Regions from separate parts of the Pseudomonas sp. TE3-3-F2023 genome, predicted to be linked through region 2. Evidence: riboswitches for the same ligand, from Rfam matches in the RefSeq annotation. Region 2 holds a riboswitch; the other holds the start of a gene.
What was found. A riboswitch is a leader RNA that binds a small molecule or an ion and turns the genes downstream of it on or off. The one in region 2 is predicted to bind thiamine pyrophosphate.
Positions count from the first base shown of each region.

Region 1: linked by a shared signal. The riboswitch ahead of V3314_RS15940 (TenA family protein) and the one ahead of thiC (phosphomethylpyrimidine synthase ThiC) in region 2 are both predicted to bind thiamine pyrophosphate.

Region 1 covers NZ_CP145113.1:3,545,422-3,551,951, forward strand. Annotated here, with positions in the region: gene V3314_RS15925 (EAL domain-containing protein) at 1-270, opposite strand, end outside; gene V3314_RS15930 (SCO family protein) at 352-1,335, opposite strand; gene V3314_RS15935 (multicopper oxidase domain-containing protein) at 1,390-4,782, opposite strand; TPP riboswitch at 5,024-5,138, shown strand; gene V3314_RS15940 (TenA family protein) at 5,218-5,865, shown strand; gene tenA (thiaminase II) at 5,862-6,524, shown strand.
Region 2 covers NZ_CP145113.1:262,866-269,395, forward strand. Annotated here, with positions in the region: gene V3314_RS01220 (NUDIX domain-containing protein) at 1-417, opposite strand, end outside; gene V3314_RS01225 (RsiV family protein) at 603-1,349, shown strand; gene cytX (putative hydroxymethylpyrimidine transporter CytX) at 1,318-2,601, opposite strand; gene thiC (phosphomethylpyrimidine synthase ThiC) at 2,766-4,646, opposite strand; TPP riboswitch at 4,801-4,907, opposite strand; gene V3314_RS01240 (TolC family outer membrane protein) at 5,067-6,503, shown strand.

The sequences.
Region 1 (6,530 bases), 2.4 Mb from region 2:
CGCCAAGCTTGCGCTGCCCTGGCGCAGCACCTTCATGTCGTCCTGGGTGACCCGGCCCACGGCCTGGGCGCGATCCACCAGCTGGCGCAGGCTTTCGCTGACGATACTGGCCAGGTTCAGGTGCTCGGCGGCCTTGGCTGACAGCGCGTCCTGGCGGGCGGCGGCCTTCTGCGAAACGTGCAGCCCCCAGAGAAAGGCCAGGGTGGCTGCACAGAGCATCAGGATCAGCAGCCGCAGAAGGCTGGCGGATGAAAGCGAACGGCGAATCACTGCTGATAGTTCCCGACCCTGGGTGATGGTCGAAAAATACGACAGTTAGATGACAGTCTAATGACTGATGGCTAATTGCCTTTAAGGATTGCCCTTATCGGCCAGAGGCGTCTGCAGGCGCGCGGTTTCTTCCTCCATGTAGCTCATCAGCGCGCTGACTTCGGCATCGCCCAGGCGCATGTTGGGCATGGCCACGCGGTTGTACTGTTCGTACAGCAGCATGGCCAGGGGGTCTTTCTGGGCCAGCATCTGGTCAGGCTCCTTCAGCCAGCGGGTCAGCCAGTTGGCATCACGTTGGCGGGTCACGCCCAGCAGGTCTGGGCCGATGCCAGGCTGCCCTGGCTCGGCGTTGCCCAAGGTGTGGCAGGACGAGCAGCGGGTACGGAACAGCTGCTCGCCACTGCTGGGGGCGCGCACCTCGGGAGCCTGGGCGTAGTCGTTGGCCATGGCGCTGGCCTGTTTCCAGTTGTGCAGGCTGTTGCCCAGGCGGTCGGCGAGGATGTACGGGCTTTCGAAGGGCGATGCCTTCATCCAGCGGCCGGTGGCCTGGTTGCCGATGATCAGGCTCAGGTTGTGGTCCTTGGAACGGCCGTTTTCCAGGCCATCGATGTACAGCCCCAGGCTGCGGCGCAATTGTTCGATATCGGCTGGTTCGCCGGTGAGCAGCGTCCAGCCGGGGCCGATACCGAACTTTTCGGCGTAGCGCTTGAGGGTGGCGGGGGTGTCGTTGTAGGGGTCGATGCTGATGGAGTATAGGAAGATGTCCTTGCCAACCCGGTCACCGAGGATTTTCTGTACCTGGCGCAGGCGAGCAGTCTCCACCGGGCAGGAATCGGAGCAGCCGGTGAAAATGAAGTTGATGGCGACCACCTTGTCCTTGATCAGGTCGTCGAAGAAATGCACTTTTTCACCGTCCTGGGTGAGCAGCGGGATGTTGGGGAAGTAGTCGGCGCCCCAGGGCGTTGCAGCTTCGTCGGCCACGGGTTGCTGCGGTTGCAGCGGCCAGAACGGGATACTGGCGGCGAACAGCGAGAGCACCAGCAGGAAACGCCATGAGCCGGACATTATGGACCCTCGTCGATAACGGTAGCGGGGCTGCATGGCAGCCCCGCTTTACCCTCACTTGTATCTGACTGGCGCGGTCACGCTCTGCCCCAGCGCCGACTTCACGGTCACCGTCGCCGGCGTGGCCGGGCCGTAGCCGGAGGTGGTTGCCACCAACCGCCAACTGGCACCGCTGCCGGAAGCGGTCATCGTGGCGGTGCCCAGGTTCACCGGGCCGCCGGTAGTGGCCGCGGTCACAGTGATGCTGTTGCCCGTGGCCACCGAGGTAGTGCCAGCAATTTCCCAGGTGAAACGGTTGCTGCTGAGCACCTGTACCGTGGCACTGGTGACCTGGATCTGGTCGACCACCGCTGCCGAACCTACCGCGATGCTGACCGTGGCCGGCGCTACCGATTCGGCGCCCTTGGCGTCACGCGCCGAGTAGTTGAAGCTGGCGGTGAACGGCGTGGTGACAGTGGCCGGCGGGGTGTAGGTCACCTTGGTGCCATCCGTGCTGGTATTGCCCTGGCCGGAGTCTGGCTGGCTGAGCCCGACGACGGTCAGCGGCAGGTTGCCTTCCGGGTCGGTATCGTTGGCCAGCACGTTCAGGGTGATCGGCTTGCCGGCCGTGGTAGCCGCGCTGTCGTTGGCCGCGACTGGCGGCTTGTTGATGGGGTCGTCGTCGCCACGGTCTTTGGTGCGGAAGGTCGGCAGGCCAACCGAAGCGACGTACTCCACGCCATCCCAGCCTGGCAGCGGGGTCGGCATCACCTGGAACTGGCCTGGGTGCTCCAGGTCCCAGCGCAGCAGCATCGAGGTATCTTCATGCTGGGTGTTGTGGCAGTGTTCCATGTAGGTGCCGGCAAACTCGCGGAAGCGGATCGCCACTTCCACTTCTTCCGAAGAGTCGATATCCGGCCCGATGCGGAACACGTCCTTGCGCGCCCATTTTTCCCATTCCGGCGGTGCCTTGCCGTCGCGGCTGAGGACCACGCCTTCCTCGAAGTGCACATGCACCGGGTGGCTCCAGCCATTGCCGCCGTTGATGATCTTCCACACTTCCAGGGTGCCGTCGCCGCTGAAACCGCCGTCGGTCGACTGCTGGGCCAGCTGTGGCGCCGCGCTGATGCGCCGTGGGTCCATGGAGTAGCCAAAGCCGCCATCGGTCTTGATGGTCCAGGGCTGGGTGTCGGTACCGTCGGAGCGACCGAAGATGAACTCGCGGTGGCGGGCAGCCTGGAGTTTGGCCTGGTCGGTGGCAGAGTTGCGGTCGATCGGCAGCGGCAGCATCTTCATGCCTGCAGCCTTCCCTGGTTTGGCGGGCTCATAGTCTGCCGGGTTCATGCTCAAGTCCTGGCCGCTGTAGGGCTGTACCACTAGTTGCAGGAACTTACCGATTGCTGGATCACCATTTTCCCAACGCGGGCCTTTGGTGGTCTGCTTGATCACTGGCTTGTACTTTTCCGACAGCACGTCGGCCAGCGAGATGGCGCCTTCCGGCCCCTTGCCGCTCTGGTGCTCCTCGAGGTTGACGAAGTACAGCTTGTCGCCGACCTTGATGCCGTTCTTGGCGAAGTTGATGATGATGTCGTAGCGCTCGGCGATGCCTTGCAGCGGCAGGATGCCGTTGTTGTCCTGCAGGTTGCCGTCACCGTTGAGGTCCAGGGTACCGTCGAACGGAACGGTGTGTTCCATGATGTTGCCGTCGTTGGCGATCATGTGGAACGGCACTCGCGCATACGACAGGTTGGAGCCGGTGGGGCCTTTGAATTCGCCACTGGTACCGGCAATTTCACGCACCACGGCGAACTTGAAGTAGCGCGACACCGAGCCGTTCAGGATACGGAAGCGGTAGCTGCGCGCGCGCACCTTGAGCGTGGGCCGGTACTGCCAGTTGACCAGGATCTGGTCGCCGAGGAAGCCATCTGTGTTGAACGGGTTGAACCACAGCTGGCCGTTGGCATCCCAGGCCTTGTCGGCGATCACCAGGTTGACGTCGTAGTCGCGGTTGCCCCACGGCATGCCCGAGCCACTGGGGAAACGCAGGTTGACGCCATCCTGCAGGGCCTCGTTGCCGCGGTCCAGGGCACTGTAGTAGTTCATCATCACGGCGTTGCCTTTGTAGACGTTCTGTGCCGTGAAATCCATCATGTGGTCGTGGAACCAATGGGTGCTCATGGTTTCGCGCCAGTCACCACGGATCTTGATGCTGCCGTTCTGGCAGGTTTTCAGCCCTGGCGAGGCGTCATTGACGAACAGCGTTTCCCCCGGCGAGCAGGGGAACGCCGCGCGTGGGTCCTGGGCGCGGGTGTTGATGGTGTCGTAACCAGCCAGCTGCAACGGCCAGCGGTAATCGTAATACTGGCCGGGGAAGAAGTAGGCATTGGCATAGCCATCGCTCTCGGCCGGCGAATGGCCGTTGTGCTCGTGGGTGGAGAGGGTGTGCAGGCCAAAGCCGTTGTTGGCTGCTGGGTCGATCGGCAGGGCGTTGTAATGGCGCATCAGGATCGGCTGACCATGGCGCGCCATCAGCAGTTTGGGCGGGAACGTACCGTCGAAGGTCCATACCGATTTGTGGTTTTGCAATGGCATCTTCGGATGGAATCGGGTGTCGATGCCCTTGGTGGTGCCGAGCGTGTTCGGGATGTCAGAGGTCTGGTAGTACAGACCTCCCGGGGCAAATTCACCGACTGCATAGTTGTGCAGTTGCTTGCGGTCACGCAGTCCTTGGTTGATGCGTGCACCAGCCTGGGCGGTCTTGAAGCCGGCCTGCGGGTAGAACTCGTTCCAGCGCTGGTGCGACCAGCCTTTTCCTGGTGGCCGGCCTTCCGCCGGCGAGCCGACCGGCTTGCGGTTCAGGAACATCTCGATCTGCGCCTTCCACGGGTTGCGGTCGAGCACATTGGAATACTGGGTCGGGAACGGGTACAGGCCCGGCTGTTTGAGGAAGGCTTCCAGGGCCGTGCCGCTAGGGCCGCTGCGCGCAACCACGTTGGGGTCCTGCGCCGGTGCCGCACCCAGGGTGGGCACCGGGAAGGTCAGGGTTGGCGGCGGCAGCGTGGGGTCGAGTTTTTCCGTGCCGAATTCCTCGAACAGCAGTAGCTGCTGGGTAAACGGCAGTGCCCCGAACAGCGGGCTGGGCTTGCCATTGGTGGGGTATTTGTTGTCGGTTTGCAGGGCCGGTGGCAACACATTGTTGGCGCTTACCGTGTCGCGGTTGCCGTACACGCCATTGGTCAGCTCCAGCGAACCTTGGTTGGCCGGCGGCATGTTGAACAGGTCCAGCAAGGCCTTTGTCGGGTCGGCTGGCTGGTCAGTGTAGGCCGACGGGTCGGTCGGCGGTGGCATGCTGTTGTCGTCGAGGGGAGCGGCGGTCGCCGTCACCAGCCCGAGGCCGAGCATCAGCGTGGTGAGGGTGGATAGCTGGAATGCATGCCTGGCAGGGTGGATCACGGCAGGTGTTTTCATTGCCTTATGCCTCGCTCGCGGCCTTATGGCTTTCAGCCATCAGTGGCGTTTTGCCCGTTTTTGGGGCTGGAGCAACGGCTGTGCCAACCCAAATGCGAGGAATGTGTTTCTAAACAAACCCTTGTGGCGCCTGATGTGAGCTAATGGCCATGGCGTCAAAAATGGGTGAGCCCCCCACTTGTGGGTCACCCATTTCCCCCAGATTGGGTGGTGACAGCAGCGGCGCCCTGGGGTATACCTGAGCGCCACCAAGGGGAGCCCGGCAACGGGCTGAGAAACCGCTGGACGCTGCAGCGCGGTGACCCTTCGAACCTGATCCGGATCATGCCGGCGAAGGGATGGGACTTGAAACCTGCCTTTTTGCCGGCCTCACTGCGAGGCCCGTCCATGCCAACCACCGCGGTCTCGCTGTCACTCTCCATCAAGGACAGCAACATGACCGAACGCTTCAGCCAGTCCCTGCGCCGCCGCAGCGAGCCGACCTGGTCGGCGGCCGTTGGCCACCGCTTCGTCACCCAATTGTGCGATGGCAGCCTGCCGGACCCGATCATGGTCGACTACCTGGTGCAGGACCACCGCTTCCTCGACAGCTTCCTGACCCTGCTGGGCGCGGCCATCGCCACCGCCGACACGTTCGAGGCGCGCCTGCGCTTCGGCCGCTTTGCCGGGATGATCTCCAGTGACGAGAACACCTACTTCCTGCGCGCCTTCGAGGCCCTGGGGGTGAGCCCCACGCAACGCAGCGAACCGGCCGACACCGTGCCAACCGCAGGCTTCAAGGCGATCATGCGCGAAGCGGCGGCCACCCGGTCCTATGCGGCCGCACTGGCAGTACTCAACGTCGCCGAAGGCCTGTACCTGGACTGGGCGCTGAAGGCGCCAAAACCGATGCCGGACAACTTCGTCCATGCCGAATGGATCACCCTGCACGACAACCCGGCATTCCAGGACTTCGTTGCCTTCCTGCAAGCCGAACTCGACCGGGTCGGCCCGCAGGAAGCCGCGCTGGCAGCTGACTTCTACCTGCGCACCGTGGCGCTGGAGCTGGCCTTCTTCGATGCCGTCTACCCGGAGGAAAAATGAGCATGGATATCTTCGACCGCCTCAAGGCTGCCGCCACGCCGCAGTGGAACAGCTACGTCGACCACGAATTCGTGCGCCAGATGGGCGAGGGTACGTTGAGCGAAGCCGCCTTTCGCACCTATCTGGTACAGGATTACCTGTTCCTCATCCAGTTCGCCCGCGCCTGGGCGCTGGCCGCCTACAAGAGCCGGCGCCCGGCCGACATCCGCGCCGCGCAGGCCGGGCTGGCGGCGATTCTGGATGAAACCGAGCTGCACTTGCGCCTGTGCGCACGCTGGGGTCTGACCCAGGCCGATATCGAGGCCGCGCCTGAACACCAGGCCACGGTTGCCTATACCCGCTATGTGCTGGACTGTGGTGCCGCGGGTGACCTGCTGGAGTTGCATGTGGCCTTGGCGCCTTGTGTAATCGGCTATGCCGAGATTGGCCGTGCGTTGTCCGAGCGCATTGGCGATCTGAGCAATCACCCGTACCGCGAGTGGATCGCCGAGTATGCCGGTGAAGGCTACCAGGGTGTCGCCACCGCGGCGCGCAAGCATCTGGACGAGCTGGCAGCGCGGAGCATGACCGAGCAACGGTTTGCCGAGCTGGTGGGGATTTTCGGCCAGGCGTCCAGCCTGGAGGCGGACTTCTGGCAGATGGGGTTGGACGGAGCCTGATTTGCT
Region 2 (6,530 bases):
CAGATGAACGTATTCGTCACTGCCGCCGGGCGACGGGAAGTAACGGGTCATCGGCCACAGGGCGCTGAAAGCCAGGCCGGCCTCTTCTTCGGCTTCGCGATGGGCGACTTCCTCGGGTTGCTCGTCCTTGTCGATAAGCCCGGCCACCATCTCGATCAGCCAAGGGTTGTCGACCTTGTCCAGCGCCCCCACACGGAACTGCTCGATCAGCATCACTTCATCGCGCAACGGGTCGTACGGCAGCACGCACACCGCATCATGGCGCACGAACAGTTCGCGGCTGATCTCGCGGCCCATGCCCCCGGCAAACAATTCGTGGCGCAGGCGTAGCTTGTCGAGCTTGTAAAAGCCCTGGAAGCAGTTGGCCCGCTCGATGATTTCGAAGCCCTTGGGCACTGAGTTCAACGCGTCTGACATGGAAATCCTCATTACCTCGAATACCGCATCGCGCCATCCTACTCTGCACGCCTGCCGGTTTCATCCCTTTCCGGCAACCGTTCGCGCACTCGGGACAGCGCGCCTTGTCTCTGTTAGCTTAGTGGCGAACTGAAGGCCGCGCAGACGGTCAAAGGCCGACTTTTCCCTGTTCTGCAAGGATCCTCATGACACTTGTCAAACTGACGTCCGTGGCTGTGCTGGCCCTGGCCCTGGGTGCCTGCCAAAGCCTGTTCACGCCCAACTACCGGGCGCCGCTCGAGGTCAAGCGTGATGCCTGGGAGCATGTCAAACCCGGCTGCAGTGAAAGCGACTGCCCGCTGGTGAACATCGACATGATCCACTTCCCGGCGTTGCCCAAGCTTGATGGCATCGTCGAGAAACGCCTGCTGCAACTGACCGAAGACAACCAGCGCGGCAACGCACCGGCCACACTGCAAGCCTACGAGCAGCAGTACCTGGCCAGTGCCGATAAGCGCAACAGCAGCTACCTGCAGGCCAAGGTACGCGAGCAGCATGACGGACTGGTGATCATCGAACTGTCCAGCTACCTGGACAGCGGCGGCGCCCACGGCATGCCCGGGCGTGGTTTCATCAACTATTCGCGCAAGCTGGACAAGGTGCTGACCCTGCAGGACATGCTGGTGCCTGGCCAGGAAGACACCTTCTGGAAAACCGTCGAGGAATCACACCGCGCCTGGCTGATCAGCGTAGGCATGGACAAGGACGCCGAGTTCATCAAGACCTGGCCGTTCAAGCAGTCGCCGCACATCGCCCTGACGTACGGCGCGGTGCTGGTCAAGTACGAGGTCTACTCCATCGCGCCCTACTCCATGGGCCACGTGGAGTTGAAGATCCCGTACCCACGCCTGAATGGCGTGCTCAAGCCCGAGCTGTTTCCCGGCCGCGGCTGAAGCTCAACAGCCCGTGCAGTAGCCCTGCCAGCAGCAATGCCGGCAGGGTCGCACCCAGGTCGGGCGCTTGCGCGGCGATCAGATGGTACGCGGCAACGCCCACCGCCCAGGCCAGCAGTGCCTGCCAATGCAAGCCATGCACCTGTGCTGGCAAGCGGCGGCGACGGATCACGTAATGGTCCATCAATACCACACCGAACAGCGGTGCAAACACCGAGCCGATCAGCAGCAGGAAATTCTCGTACTGTGCCAGTGGCGCCAGCAGGGCGATCAGCGTGCACAGCACGCCAATGGCCAGCGCCAGGTGCTCGACCTTCAGGCGCACCAGCACACCGGTGGAAACGGCCGCCGAATGAATGTCGGCAAAAGCCTTTTCCGACTCGTCCAGCAGAATCAGCAGCAGTGGAATGCCCATGCCGGCGCCCGCCAAGGCCAGCAGCAGGGCGTTGGCTTCGCCACTGCCGGCGAAGGCCAAGGTGTAGCCCACGCCCAGGCTCATCAGCCAGGTGTTGCCGATGAAGTAGCCCACCACCGTACCGCCGAATACATGTTTGCCGTTACGGGCAAAACGCGAATAGTCGGCGATCAGCGGCAACCAGGACAGCGGCATGGCGATGGCGATATCGAAGCCCACGGCCAGCGACATCGAACCGTCACCGGCACGGTTCCACAGTACGGCCAGGTCGGCCTTGGCGAACAGGTTCCAGGTCAGCCACAGGCAAGCGCCCAGCAGCAGCCAGATGCCCCAGGTGCGCAGCACCTTGCGCACGAACGCCAGCGGCCCACCGACCGCGAGCAAGGTGGCCAGGGCGCCGAAGCACAGGGTCCAGAGCACAGGGCTGTTCCAGGCGCTGGCTTCGCCGAACACCCGCGCGCCCAGAAGGCTGGCGGCATCGCGCATCACGATGATCTCGAACGCGCCCCAGCCCACCAGTTGCAGCAGGTTGAGCAGCGCCGGCAAGCGCGCGCCGTGGCCCCCCAGGCTCAGCTTGAGCGTGCCCATGGCCGACAGGCCGGTATCGCTGCCAATGACACCGGCAGCCCCCAGCAACAGCACACCCACACCGGTGCCCAGAGCGATGGCCAGCACTGCGCCGGCAAGGCCCAGGCCAGGGGCGAGCATGGCGCCGACCTGCAGCACCATCAGGCCGATGCCGAGGGAGAACCATAGCGAGAACAGGTCGCGGGCGCCGAAGATACGCTGGGCGATTGGGACCGGGTGGTCGGGGGAGAATTGGCTGGGTGATGTCATGGTTGGCGCTCGCCGGCAATGTTGTTGGTGTTCCTGGCGAGGACTGCGTCCTCGTATCGCGACACAGGCCGCTCCCACAAAAACCGCGCTGGCCTCAAGCCTTGCGCAGTACCTGTGGGAGCGGCCTTGCGTCGCGAAAGGGCCGCAAAGCGGCCCCAGCGGTCTTAGACTTTGTGATACAGCTGGCTACCTTCCTGGCGGAACCGCTCGGCCTGCTCACGCATGCCTTGTTCGACCGTCACATCCACGGTTTCGATCTTGGCAGCGTATTCACGCACTTCCTGGGTAATCTTCATCGAGCAGAACTTCGGCCCGCACATCGAGCAGAAGTGCGCAACCTTGGCCGATTCCTTCGGCAGGGTCTCGTCGTGGTAGGCACGGGCAGTGTCCGGGTCCAGGCCGAGGTTGAACTGGTCTTCCCAACGGAACTCGAAGCGTGCCTTGGACAAGGCGTTGTCACGAATCTGCGCACCCGGGTGGCCCTTGGCAAGGTCGGCGGCATGAGCGGCGATCTTGTAGGTGATGATGCCGGTCTTCACGTCATCCTTGTTTGGCAGGCCCAGGTGCTCCTTGGGCGTGACGTAGCAGAGCATGGCGCAACCGAACCAGCCGATCATCGCCGCACCAATGCCCGAGGTGATGTGGTCGTAGCCAGGAGCGATATCGGTGGTCAGCGGGCCGAGGGTGTAGAACGGCGCCTCGTCGCAGCACTCCAGCTGCTTGTCCATGTTTTCCTTGATCAGCTGCATCGGCACGTGGCCCGGGCCTTCGATCATGCACTGAACATCGTGCTTCCAGGCGATCTTGGTCAGCTCGCCGAGGGTTTCCAGCTCACCGAACTGCGCGGCATCGTTGGCGTCGGCAATCGAGCCGGGACGCAGGCCGTCGCCCAGCGAGAAGCTGACGTCGTAGGCCTTCATGATTTCGCAGATTTCGTCGAAGTGGGTGTACAGGAAGTTTTCCTTGTGGTGCGCCAGGCACCACTTGGCCATGATCGAGCCACCACGGCTGACGATACCGGTGACGCGCTTGGCAGTCAGCGGTACATAACGCAGCAGCACACCAGCGTGGATGGTGAAGTAGTCCACGCCCTGCTCGGCCTGCTCGATCAGGGTGTCGCGGAACAGCTCCCAGGTCAGGTCTTCGGCCACGCCGTTGACCTTTTCCAGGGCCTGGTAGATCGGCACGGTACCAATCGGCACCGGCGAGTTGCGGATGATCCACTCACGGGTTTCGTGAATGTGCTTGCCGGTGGACAGGTCCATGACCGTGTCCGAACCCCAGCGGATACCCCAGGTCAGCTTGGCCACTTCTTCCTCGATAGAGGAACCCAGGGCGCTGTTGCCGATGTTGCCGTTGATCTTCACCAGGAAGTTGCGGCCGATGATCATCGGTTCCAATTCCGGGTGGTTGATGTTGGCCGGGATGATCGCGCGACCACGGGCGATTTCCTGGCGAACGAACTCGGGGGTGATTTCTTTCGGGATGTTGGCCCCAAAGCTGTGACCGGCGTGCTGCTCGTCGAGCAGGCCGGCGGCGCGCGCCTCTTGCAGCTTCATGTTTTCGCGAATGGCCACGTATTCCATCTCGGCGGTGATGATGCCCTGACGGGCATAGTGCATCTGCGAGACGTTGGCGCCGGCCTTGGCACGGCGCGGGTTGCGCACGTGGGCGAAACGCAGCTTGGCCAGTTCGGCATCGTTCAGGCGCTGCTGGCCGAAGTGCGAGCTCAGGCCGGGCAGGCGCTCGGTGTCACCGCGTGCTTCGATCCACGCCGAACGCACATCGGCCAGGCCCTTGCGCACATCGATGACAACGTTGGGGTCGGTGTACGGGCCGGAAGTGTCGTAGACCAGCACAGGGGCATTGGACTCGCCACCGAAATCGGTCGGGGTGTCGTCCAGGCTGATTTCACGCATGGGCACGCGGATGTCCGGGCGCGAGCCTTCGACATACACCTTGCGCGAACGCGGGAACGGTTGCACGGACTGCTGATCGACTTGTGCCGATTCGCTGAGGTTGATCGCTTTTTCTTGTTTGGTCATCACAGGCTCTCCAGACGGCTTCCTAGCAGTGGAATGTCGGGGTGAACCTGAAAGGCGCGGACGCACCCTTGATGGGTGCAGTGCCGGATATGAGGGTGCCTGAAGCTGCATGCAGCTGTGACATTCCCGGACCTGGCACAAGAGGCTCCCCGGGAAGGCGAGCAATCTTGTTCCCTACGCAGGCGCTAACCTGATCAGGTTCAACGGGATCCGCAACTTTGCGATCTCAGCCTTTGCTTCAAGGCACCCCGACAAGAACATGCGCAGTCTAGACTGGAGTGGTCGGCAAAGCCAAGCGGGTAAATACGCGGATGATGAAAGGCACTCGAGCGATTGTTGCCGGGGGCGCATGGCACTACACTGGCCCGTCGATCGATACTCAACAGTTCAGTAATTAAATTTCGTACAAGGATTGCCTCTATGCTGCGCAAACTCTCACTGGCGATAGCCGTGTCTTGTGCGTCCACCGGAGTGGTCTGGGCAGCGGACGTGCCCCAAACAGTCAAGACCGACCTGGTCAGCGTCTACCAGGAAGCGGTCGACAATAACGCTGACCTGGCTGCAGCCCGCGCCGATTACGGCGCCCGCCGTGAAGTGGTACCACAGGCTCGCGCCGGGTTGCTGCCTAACCTTTCGGCCGGTGCCGAAATGCTGAACACCCGCACCAAGCTGGACGAACCATCGGCCACCAGCAACCGCAGCGGCAATACCTGGAGTGCGACCTTGGCGCAACCTATCTTCCGCGCTGACCGCTGGTTCCAGTTGCAGGCGGCCGAGGCGGTCAACGAACAGGCGGCGCTGGAGCTGTCGGCGACCGAGCAGAACCTGATCCTGCAAACCGCGCAGAATTACTTCGCCGTGCTCCGTGCCCAGGACAACCTGGCCGCGACCAAGGCCGAGGAAGCTGCCTTCAAGCGCCAGCTGGACCAGTCCAACGAACGATTCGACGTCGGCCTCTCCGACAAGACCGACGTGCTGCAATCCCAGGCCAGCTACGACACGGCGCGGGCCAACCGGATCATTGCCGAGCGCCAGGTACAGGATGCCTTCGAGGCCCTGGTAACCCTGACCAACCGGGAATACACGTCGATTCAAGGCGTGGTCCATACCTTGCCGGTGCAGGTCCCTACACCCAACGACGCCAAGGCCTGGGTCGAAACCGCCGGGCGCCAGAACCTCAACCTGCTGGCCACCAACCACGCGGTCGTCGCTGCCGAGGAAACCCTGCGCCAGCGCAAGGCCGGCCATGCGCCGACCCTGGACGCGGTTGCCAAGTATCAGAAGGGTGACAACGACAACTTCGGTTTCACCAACCCCGCACCGGCCCCCGTTTCGCGCTATAGCGGCGACGTCGAGCAGACCAGCATCGGCCTGCAGTTGAACATCCCGATCTACAGCGGCGGCCTGACCAGTTCGCAGGTGCGCGAGGCCTACCAGCGCCTGAGCCAGAGCGAACAGCAGCGTGAAAGCCTGCGCCGCCAGGTGGTGGAAAACACCCGCAACCTGCACCGCGCGGTAAACACCGACGTGGAACAGGTGCAGGCGCGCAAGCAGTCGATCATCTCCAACCAGAGCGCGCTGGAAGCCACCGAGATCGGCTACCAGGTGGGTACCCGCAATATCGTCGACGTGCTTGACGCCCAACGTCAGCTGTACACCTCGGTGCGCGACTACAACAACAGCCGCTATGACTACATCCTCGACAACCTGAGCCTGAAGCAGGCGGCCGGCACCTTGAGCCCGCAGGACCTGCAGGACCTCAAGCGGTACCTGAAGCCGGACTACAACCCGGACAAGGACTTCCTGCCGCCGGACCTGGCGGCTGCAGCGGCAAAGAACTTCGAGCGTCGCCCCTGAAAGTGCTGGACCAAGGCGAGCGCGGGC